2 regions of the Sporomusa rhizae genome follow, and region 1 is predicted to be linked to the other one. Evidence: riboswitches for the same ligand, from Rfam matches in the RefSeq annotation. Region 1 holds a riboswitch; the other holds the start of a gene.
The links. Region 1 has a riboswitch for cobalamin ahead of SRRS_RS05535 (OmpH family outer membrane protein). Riboswitches for the same ligand answer to the same signal wherever they lie in the genome.
Positions count from the first base shown of each region.

Region 2: it holds a riboswitch for cobalamin, as region 1 does, so the genes downstream of both, SRRS_RS03155 (hypothetical protein) here and SRRS_RS05535 (OmpH family outer membrane protein) in region 1, are expected to answer to the same signal.

Region 1 covers NZ_CP156925.1:1,227,902-1,233,450, forward strand. The annotation lists gene SRRS_RS05520 (hypothetical protein) at 25-168, shown strand; gene SRRS_RS05525 (hypothetical protein) at 219-740, shown strand; cobalamin riboswitch at 1,098-1,279, shown strand; gene SRRS_RS05530 (LuxR C-terminal-related transcriptional regulator) at 1,548-2,063, shown strand; cobalamin riboswitch at 2,497-2,681, shown strand; gene SRRS_RS05535 (OmpH family outer membrane protein) at 3,007-3,444, shown strand; gene SRRS_RS05540 (autotransporter domain-containing protein) at 3,466-5,549, shown strand, end outside.
Region 2 covers NZ_CP156925.1:691,839-697,387, reverse strand. The annotation lists gene SRRS_RS03165 (helix-turn-helix domain-containing protein) at 1-493, opposite strand, end outside; gene SRRS_RS03160 (IS4 family transposase) at 898-2,202, opposite strand; gene SRRS_RS03155 (hypothetical protein) at 2,518-2,751, opposite strand; cobalamin riboswitch at 2,914-3,092, opposite strand; gene SRRS_RS03150 (energy-coupling factor ABC transporter ATP-binding protein) at 3,232-4,074, opposite strand; gene cbiQ (cobalt ECF transporter T component CbiQ) at 4,099-4,863, opposite strand; gene SRRS_RS03140 (energy-coupling factor ABC transporter substrate-binding protein) at 4,906-5,187, opposite strand; gene SRRS_RS03135 (energy-coupling factor ABC transporter permease) at 5,184-5,549, opposite strand, start outside.

The sequences.
Region 1 (5,549 bases):
AGTCAAATGGGAGGAAAAATTGTTATGAGATTGGCAGTTGGCAGGCAAATTTTAGGCGCATGTTTGGTCATAGTAATCCTATTTGTATTGATGAGTGGCTATATTTTTACAAAGTCACAAGCGGTAGCCGAAGATTTTAATGATCTTGTCGGGGCGGGTCGGGCATAGCACTGGGTTTATGTATCTCAAAATTGCGGGTATGAAAGGAGCTCCTTACAATGAAAAAAAGAGTAATGCTATTAGTTTTATGTTGTTGCCTGCTTTCGGCCATTTCCGTACAGGCAGAAACACCATCAGCCAAATCTCCCATGGATTGGGAGATCAGCGTCCAGCCCAAACCGGACGAACAGGAGGCAGAGCGGAACCGGTGGTCGGGTGTATTTGCCAATGACATTGGTATTTATGCTTTTGATCAGAAATCGTTGCACCTGGATGAAGCGGATAAAAACATAGTTCATGTTCTGACTAAAACCATATTTACCGATCCTAAGATTATTGGTAGTTTGAATGAAAAGTATAAAGAAAAGCTGGCCGCCGAGGACGAAGTCTCCTATAGCGAGATGCAGATGGTCTTTCAGATCAAACAGAAAACTTATGCAGTCATCGGGACAAAGGTATTCAGCAGAGAGGGAAAACTATTGGAAGATCGCCAGCAAACGGGAAAATTTGCTCCCGTTCCGGTAAAGACCTTTGCCGAATCCATGTATATTATCGCCAAAAATTATCATTTAAATAATTAATGGCAAAGCTGTTCTTCCAAAAAATTGAAAAACAATCACCATTGACCTGCGAGCGATGGGGAGGGGATTTGGATACAGTTTCTGTATCTGACAAGAAGCCCCCCGCTATAGGATGTATATAGCGTGAGGCTTCTTGTTATTTTCTAAAAAACAAGTATAGTGCTAAGGATAGGTACTTTTGGGGTAGAAAAAAAAGTCTGATTAAATAAAAAAAGTTTAACAAAATACCTCATTTGAGGGATTTACGCTTGTGCCGGTATAGACTAATCTTAAATAGAGAATATGGAACTCTATGATTCACTCAAAAAAAGAATACTGTTGGGATAGGTGCCTGTCGAGAGATGCTGAACATGTCTGTATGCAACTGATTATGTTAGTGCATCGGGAGGGCTTAATAGGGAAGCCGGTGAAACGCCGGCGCGGTCCCGCCACTGTAACGGGGAGCGAATTCGCATAATGTCACTGAGGCGTAGCTTTGGGAAGACGTGGAGAAGCAAAGAACCGGAGCCAGGAGAACTGCCTGTCTAACAATCGCCGATGTACCTACGAACGATGGGGAGGAGATTATGAAAACTGTAAGTGATTTTTTTCTATTGACAGTTTAATGTATGTGCTCCTAGTGAAGTCGGGAGCTTTTTTCATTTCGGCGAAAAGATTTGTATGGGTTTTAGGTATTCTAAACCAGCTGCTGTTTCTATAAATAAAAGAATTGTCCGCATAACATTTTTTATTTCAAGACTGATCGGTAGTAAAACTAACGATAAAGACTGAGGGTAAGCGATGTACGGATCAAAATATTGGGAGGTTTTGTTTCATCAAGCTAATCAAGGTATTTGCATTCTCAACTATAAGAGTGAAATTATTTATGCAAATGCGAAAGCAAAACGGGTATTTGGAAAAGCTGCTCCTGGATTGTATCAACAACTGCGAGGGGTTTGCCGGCAGTTTATGGTTATGGTTAAAGAAAAAGAAACGCTTTTGTCTAATTACAGCGGTATGCTAAATCAGCAGCTGGATATCATTACTTTTAACTGTTTTTCGTTTTATTCAGAAGAGCAGACATTTGTTATGGTAGTGTTTGACTATCGAGCTGGTGATGAAATTAATTCTGCTAATGGGATAACATTTACCTCAAGAGAGAAAGATATTCTTCATGCAATTGCTGCCGGAAAAACGAACAAAGAAATCAGTGAGACGCTGAGTATTGGCTTTGAAACCGTGAAATCGCATGTAAGAAACCTGCTGGCCAAAACGGGGACAACTTCTCGTACTGAACTAATCGGTAAATGTTGCCATTCGGGCAATGATGCGTGGTATGCTTAATTATGAAGTTTATAAGAAATAGGTACTAAAGATGTTTTGGAGAATATTACCGATCCAGTCTTGATGTTCGAATTTTGTATGTAATTCTTTATTAGCCGCCATATAGTTTTGGTTATGTAAGTATATCTTCGACTTGCTGCCAGGTATAAAACAAAGGGAAAATAGCTTGTTTACATTTTGAGACAAAGACTCCTGATAAAAGACAGGATTCTTTTTTTTTGCCAGGATATGCTACCAGCTTGCATTTTGTTCTTAAAAGTGTAGAAAAACCTTAAAAGCTACCTCGTTTGAGGTATTTACGGATATTCTCATCTTCGCTACTATGGAAACATAATCCAGAACGCGAAAATATTGTGAAATAGTTAAAATTCCGGGAAGAGAATGATTTTTTTACTTAATGATTTAGTCAATGGAACATTAGCCGGAGTACTAAAAATCGATATAGGGTGCAGGTGCCCTTTGGGGCTTAATAGGGAAGCCGGTGTAATGCCGGCACGGTCCCGCCACTGTGATGGGGGAGCTGCTTCAAGATATGCCACTGGAACGGTAGTGTTCCGGGAAGGTTTGAAGACGCGATGATCCTAAGTCAGGAGAACTGCCTGTACGACAATCGCCATTGTACCTGCGAGTGACAGGGAGGGGATTACGGTAAGTGACCGGAAAATGCTATTGGCCGCTAGCGTAAAACATCTCCTGACAAGGGGGTTTTTTTATTGCCTATATTGCTGCAAAACGGGCAGGCAGGCAACAAGGATGAACGGATGCGGCACGCAAGATTAAAATTTGATATATGCTCCAATGCAATCATAGGCGGTGGAGTAATTTTATTTTAAAAACATGGGGGTGAGAGAAATTCGTAAGTGCATAAAATCGCAATGTACGCAATAACCGGAATCATTCTGATTGTTTCTTCTCAAACCTGTATTTGAAGGAGTTGATACTGATGAAAAAAAGCATGCTGAGTTTTTTGTTTTACGTAGTGTGCGTGTTTGGGCTGCTAGGGGTGGGCACAGTGCCTGCGGAGGCGAAGGATTCTTATGAGCCGGCTTATGTGAATCTGCTGGCGGTTTATGCTGCTCATCCTGATGTAAACGAAGCAGGAAAAATCATTCTGGAAGAACAGAAAAAAGCACAGCAGGAATATGATGTAAAGGCTCCCAGCTTGGACGCTAAGGGCAAAGCCGACTTGGAAAAAGAATTAAACCAGCGTTTGGCAAGAAAAGAAACGGAAATCATGCAGCCGATTCGTGAGAGTGTAGTACAGGCCATTGCCAAAGTTGCAAAGGACAAAGGTATTGGTTATGTCGTCAAAGCCGAAGAGATGCTGTATGGCGGCACAGACCTGACAAAAGACGTGATTACAAGTTTAAAACAAAAATAATCCGGAGAGGGCATAGTGGTGATGAAAAAACAGGGGAAAATTTCCGCAAGAAGGAAACGGTTGCTTCAACAGACGATTGCACTGGCTTTTGCGGGTTGTCTGCTGAATCCGCCGGGAGTTTTGGCCGCCGATTACACGACTCCGATTACCGGCGACAGTAGTAAAGATACCGCTTATGCGGCAGCGACAAAGGATTATTCGACGTACAATTTTGATAGCGATACATCGATTACGGTTGATAAGAACAATGACAAAGTGGATGTTTATGTTTTTATAGAAAACGAGGCGAAAGGCGTTGCCGCCCTTTTTGCTGATAATAAGATGCTGACCATTAATGCGCCGGGGAAAATACTGACACTCAAAGCGACGGATTACAGCGACAATGATGGTGATGATGATGATCAGTCAGTAGCTGGTTTTGGTCTTTACGCCGGGGAAAACGGTAATATCAAAGTTACGGCGGATAAAGTTGTTGTTGCGGTGCCGGCCAATTGCAACAAAAGCGCCGGTATTGAAGCACACGGGGGCAGTATCACGATAAACGGGCTATTGAACCTGGACGTCAGCGGGGGCGATGCACGCATCAGGGCTTTGTATGCCGAGCAGGGCGGCAGCATTTCTGTGGGCGGCGGTACTATCAAGGGCAGAGATGCGGTATTTGCCTACGACAAAGGCAAAATCAATGTCAATGTGGTTACGACAAATACCGGGGTAGCAGCCGGCTTAGCAGACACGGTCATTGACGGCAATATTGTCGCCTCCTATGGCAGCAGCATAAATGTCGCGCTGGTAACGGATAAATCTTCTCTTAACGGCTATGCTTCTATGTCGAATTTTGGTGACACTGATACTGGCTCTACGCTAAATATGTGGCTGCAAAACGGCGCTGTTTGGACGAATCCGGGCAAAGCCAATTATAACGCCGAGGAGCTGACGGCATTCTATGGCGGCGATAGTGAGGCAACCCGCGGTGTTATTGTCCAACAGGCAAAAGACGAAGTTGCGCCGTTAACGATTGATAAATACAGCGGGAATACGCTGGTGACTTACACGCATGACCAAACGACGCCTGCGGCTTTAAAGGGCGGCGCAATTAAAATTGTTTCGGCAGACAAGACCAAGGGCACGAACGCCGCGATTACGTTGTTGACGGACAGTTCGGGCATTGATGTTGCCAACGACAAAGCTATGGTAAACGGGGTACTGAATGCCTTAGCCGAAAAATTGATCTATGTGAATTATACGACGGGCGAGAGAAACCTGGACGGCAAGGTGGAAATTGCCGAAGGAATGACTTCTTCCTCGGCGGCTTTGAGGACCGGCAGCGTTACGTTTAACAATATAACCGGCCAGGGAAACTACCTGACAGTCATTAACGAGTCGTTAGGCGGTGCCAATGCCGCGAATGATTATGTCAATCGTGTAACAGGCAGTGACGGGACTGACACGTATGGTATTCCCATACCTGTAATGGTTACGGTAAATGATCAGAATTATGCCGGTCAGAATGCCTACAGCAATCCCGGAATTTTTGCCGATGTCAATAAAAAAATGATTATTAACAGTAATTATCCGCTGACAATTAGCTCTACTAGTGTGTATGCCAACCGGTATGCCGACGGCATTACCGGCTTGGATGGCAGCAGCCTGACGATTAATGGGGATGTAAATATTACTGCTCACGGTCTCGGAGGGGCCTATGGCATACGCTACACACCGTCCGGCACCAGTGAGGGAGCGCAGGCAAAGCTGCTGATTAACGGCAAGCTTACCATGCGTAATGCTACCGACGCGAATAATCCCTGGGGAGTCTATTCCGACGGCTACAGCTATAACAATAATCCCCGCTGGCAGACAACCGGCATTTTCAACAATCAGTCTGACGGCAGTGTGATAATGGTAACCGGTGCGGTGGATTTGGCGGTCAAGGGCACCGGTGCTGCCGCCGACGACTATTATGACAACACATTTGACAAGAGTGCGGTTGTGAATTTGCTTGGCGGCGGCAGGATCATAACGCCGAATGCCACCGACAGGACCTATTTGGCGCTGGCGGCTTATAGCGGAACAGTAAATATGAATACAGGAACGGACGGAACCAAGCC
Region 2 (5,549 bases), 540 kb from region 1:
CAAAACAAATATAAGTCAATTTTCCCCAATCTTGATAGGTTGCTTCAGAAGTGCTCGGTGTTCCATTGCTTTTTAATGTTCTAACGTAAACGGTATTCTGCTTAATTAACAACTTATTATGGGAATCTCTTAATTCAGACTTAGTCGAAACGGGTGTGCGTATCCCCTCTTCGATACAGATCACGGGATAATCCTGCCCATCTTTTTCAATAAAACAAATATCTATTTCAAATTGCGGATAGGCGTATTTCGAAACAATAGATTGAATGTTGTCAAGAGAAAAAAGCTCCCGCACATCCTGAGTAGGCGCATTATTAACATCCGGTTGCCGTGATTCTTCATCAAAACCAATGAAAAAGAAGCCACCATTATTATTTCTCATAGCAATGCAGACTTTAATAATCTTCGCAATTCCTTCCGGCGATTTGGGGTCGATCCATCTCTTAAACTCGATATTCAAACTTTCGGTTTGCCTGTCGATTAATTCCTTCAAATACTCTTCCCTACTCTTCACAAGTTCAATTCCTTTCTTACTATCGTTTTCATAAAGGTGAACTTAGGCCTGCCTGGTAAGTTTCTTTCTCCATAAAAGCAACATGGGAGGCAAAAGCAACGCCTATATATATATTTATACTAATTGGCCGGATAGTGATGATAGTTAATTAGAAAATAATGAAAAATACTCCCTTTATAGAACAGTTATTATTTTAACTGTCAACTATAAAGGCAATGTCATTAAGATAAGCTTATAAGAAACCCCAGTAGTAGAAAAGTGATACCGCTGGGGTTGTCGCATACACAGAATAACATAGAAAACGCAGGTGTTTTTGACTTTTGAGCAACACAAAAGCAGATGCCCGAAAAGCATCTGTAAAGTCCTTTCACGCATGTTAAATCTCAAATAATTCTGTACTGGAACCCTACTGCTGAAATTGGATTTTGATATCTAGGAAATTGTCGGCCAGGGCGTATTGGGGAAAGGTGCTTACCTATCAGTTTAAGAACTTGGACCGCTGGAATTAACTCTCTCAAAAATTGACGGCATATATTTAAAGCCACTGGAAAATTTACTCGCAAATCTTCCGAAATACTGATGTGATGCATGATAATGAAAGAGTAATTGTATAGAATTAGTCTGGCAAAAATCTCTTGCAATATAAAATCCTTCTTTTTGCTGTGCAGACTTGCCAAACCCACAGCATATTTAAGCTCCTTAAAAGATGTCTCAATTCCCCAGCGCAGATTATAGAACTGTTTTATTTTCTCCGGCGGAAAATCTTCGGCATTGAGATTTGTATAAACCGTTTCATACACACCATCAGCAATAGCGAAGCGAACGGCACGAAAATGTAAATCATAAAACTTGGAATCTTTCGGTTTAATGAAGTCAAATGTCGTATGTGGTTGTATCCATCGATACCGATGGGGGTATGCTTTTAAAAGCGGTAACGTTTCTTTGGTTTGGCGCCGGGTGAGAGTTAACGTGATTTCTTCATCGTATTCCGGGCAATTTGGTAGAGAAAGCCTTGATATAATCCCATAGGATTCTTTCGCCCGGATGATATAGTACCATGATTTCTCCTGAAAATGAGCGATATTGTTGAATGACTCATATCCCCGATCCATGATTGCAATTACATTTCCGCTGATTTCAGACTGGTCTACCATGGATACTAAGGCTTTATGCTCATTCATGCCTTTCTTGGGTTGTACGGATGCACCGACATAAACCTTGCCCATCAGGTCATACATAGCGTCCAAATGCACAAGATTGTAATTTTTGCTATCTTCGCTGTTCCTGATGGAGGAGAATCCATCATTTGAATTTGACGGAAGTCTCAAATCCAAACCGTCAACAGCGAGCAACCTGTAGTCTTGTAATGAATTCTCCGATACTGTTAGTCTTGTAAATTCGTGAAACAGTAGTTTCAGTGCTTCTGGACGAATTTTGTCTCTCTGCTGGACAAATGCTGAAGCGGTTGCAGTCTCTGACGAATAGCCTAGCCAATCATATAATTCTTTTGAAAGGCTATTGCCTCCCATGCCTACAAGCATAAGCAGCATAGTATGCAGTGATAATTTGCGTTCGCGTGAAAAATCTTGCCCTGGTCGTTTCACGCAAGCCGGTAAATCTGCTGTGATTGAGCGTATCGCTTGGTGCAGCGCAGTTCGTACCTGCTCTGGATATGCTTTCTTTTTCATTTTAAAAGGCCTCCTTAAAAATGTCCTCATTTTCAAGGCGAAGCCTTCGATTTTTATTTATTTGTCAAGTGTTTTTTTATAATTGATAAATTTTATATGCCCACCTGTATGTATAAGAAAAACACAACCATCTTAATCTGGATGGTTGTGTTTTTCAGCATTAACTTAATGACATTGACTATAAAGGGAGTATATCAGTTTGCTCTCTCAAACCTTGCCAAGACTTTCATCCTTGACATATATAGGTTTGCTAATTTGTCAACATACATCAGATATAAATATCAAAATTTCAACATACCTCATTCTTATTTACCCTTATACTGAATGAACACAATCCCAATCTTGCCGCAAAAAACATTCGCCATCTTCCTTATAGACCTTCTTAATATTGATTCCGGTATCAGCTCCGATATCGGCCCCGATAACCAGATTATTATTAACAATACTAAGTGGTATATAGGAAGCACCATCCATATTATTAATTTTATTGTTCACTATTTTTTGCTGTGCCTTTGTCAATGAATTTCCCAAACTAATTACTCTTAACATATTTTACCCTCCAACTAACTATATAAATTTCATTTTTCATCACAAATATCAAGCCCTTTCCGTATAACACAGAAAGGGCTAATTATAAGAAAATCAATTAATTCCGTCGAAAAACGGAATCATGACTGTTCCAATAATCCCCTCCCCATCTCTCGCAGGTCAAGCGGCGATTGTCAAATAGGCAGTTCTTCTGACTCAGGTTCATTGGTTGCCTGCGCCTTCCCGGATTACTCCAGTGACATGTTTGCAGGTTTCCTTCCCCTTACAGCGGCGGGACCGTGACGGCTTTTCACCGTTCTTCCCTATTAAGCCCGTTGGGCACCTATTCCTATCATTTTTTTGTTTTTCAGTTCATTACTTACATAACGTTATACAAAAATATTTTTATTAATTATAATATAACAGGACTATTTACATATGTAAAATATTTATATCGACTCATAATTATTCGATTTTCGAATGATTATGAGAAATATGTAGTCATGGGCGTGAGCTCGTTAAAAGATTGATTAACTCCGCCGCCGTTCGCGGCAAGTGATTACCGGGAAGTATAAGTTGGCGCTGCCGCAATTCATTATATATTTCGCCAAGCACCGGCTGAGCATAACCAAACGCTGTATGGTCTGAACGGACAAGCACATCGGCAGGATTGCCACTAGCCACTGTTTGGCCCTGCGATAATACATAGACAAAATCCGTCCATCCCCACACCCATTCAACATCATGTGTCGCCACTACCAATGTCGTGCCTTGGTTGTGCAGCCTTGCCATAATATCATTCAAATTCAGCACCCCTGGATAATCGAGTCCAGCCGTTGGTTCATCCATGATAAGAACTTCCGGCTCCATAGCCAGTACGCCCGCCATTGCGACCCGTTTTTTTTGCCCATGGCTTAAAAAGTGTATAGGTTCGTTGCGGTATTCCAGCATTTTGACAGCATCCAGTGCGGCTTCCGCTCTCTTATGAGCAACCTTCGGCGTTAATTTCAAATTCATTGGGCCAAATAATACATCGTCCAATACACTTCCGGCAAACAGTTGCGCATCCGGATCCTGAAACACCAGCCCCACCCGCTGCCTTAGCATGGTAACAAAGGATCTGGAGTACTCATATGCTTGCCCCTCATATAAAAGACTTCCTGCCTGTGGCCGAAGGATAGCATTGAGATGCAAAAAGAGCGTAGACTTACCGGCTCCATTGGGTCCTACCAAAGCAATTCTGGCACCACGTGGAATACTCATTTGAACACAATCCAAGACTTTTTTAGCTAAATGATAGCTAAAAGAAAGATTACGTACTTCGATCAGTGAGGTTGTTGACATGCAAAAAGCTCCTTACAAGCATTTTCACCTAATGGCCGCAGTGCCTATTAAACCGGCAAGTAACCCCAAAATCACCAACAGCCGGTAGAAGTTCACTGGTTGACGAGCATACTGAAATATCAGTTGATTGCTGTAATTTCTGGCTAATAGCGCGATATATAGTTCATGTGATGTAACAAACGACTTACGGCCAACATTGGCAGCCAACAAACCCAGTGAGTAAAGAGACTGCGTCATTCCCGAATAGCCCAGCCGTGATTGCTGCGCCATATAAATCTGTGCCAGCGCTTCATGAAAGACAAAAATAAACCGGTAAGTAAGCAGAGCAATTTCCATCACTACGCGTAAAGGGGAAAAACGTGAAAAAATCGCGGTAATATACGCCACCGGAGTAGTTGTTGCCAACATAAATAAGCAAGACAGCGAAGCCATACTCCTGAGAAGTAAGCCTTGCACCCGAAAAACATCCTCAAGAGTAATTCCGATATATAGCGTCCCTATTGACAACAGAAACCACGCCGAAAACGGCTGGGTCGAAAAGCTGAGAAGCACAGAAACCAATCCTGCAACTAAAAAACCAAGAGGTATTAGCCAGAGCTGTAAAATATATCGCACAGGAATACGGGCATATAGCATCACCGCATGCATAAGCAAAATGATGCTTAAGAGGGTTACCGGCTGAGGAAAACACAACGCCACAGCTAAAGTACCTCCGCCTAATACCATTTTCTCCGTCACACTGACTTGGCGCAATGCATTATTATAGGCCAGATAATCCAAATAAAACATTTATCATTCTCCCGCCCCGGCTATTTTGTCACTTAGCCTTGCTCACTCTGTTCTAGAAGCATTCCGCCCTCGATAATACCCAAAAAAATAACCAAGAAACCCTGCTCCAAGCCCGGCTTGTACCGCAAACAAAAAGCTTTCCACCTCACCGGAGGGCGGCTCCCAAATAGTATTAAACCATGGTTCATAATCCGGGCTAACGCCTTTCACTATACCGACTAATTGTTCGTCGGCTCCGGAAAAAATCCCATCAGTATGAATAATGAGAGGTACTACCGCCAATGCAATAACAAAAAGCAGCAATATGACATTTTGTTTTTTCATATTTTTGGATCTCCCTCCTTATGAGGCCATAATGAAATTAATCCCTGTTTATCGTAACTTTGCAGCATATTGTAAACTATCACACTTAAAAATCCTTCGCTGACGGCTAAAGGAATTTGCGTGAGCGCAAATACCCCTAAAAATTTAAGATAGGAACCAATAAAACCGGTTGTTGTATCGGGGAATGCCATGGCTAACTGACCGGCGGTAACCATATAGGTAGTCCAATCGCCAACAGCTGCAGCCAAAAATACAGCAACTTTATCAGACAGCCCTACTTTTCGGCTGACTGTAAACAGAATCCACGCCGTAAAACTGCCGGCAATTCCCATTGAAAAAGTATTCGCTCCCCATGTGGTAAT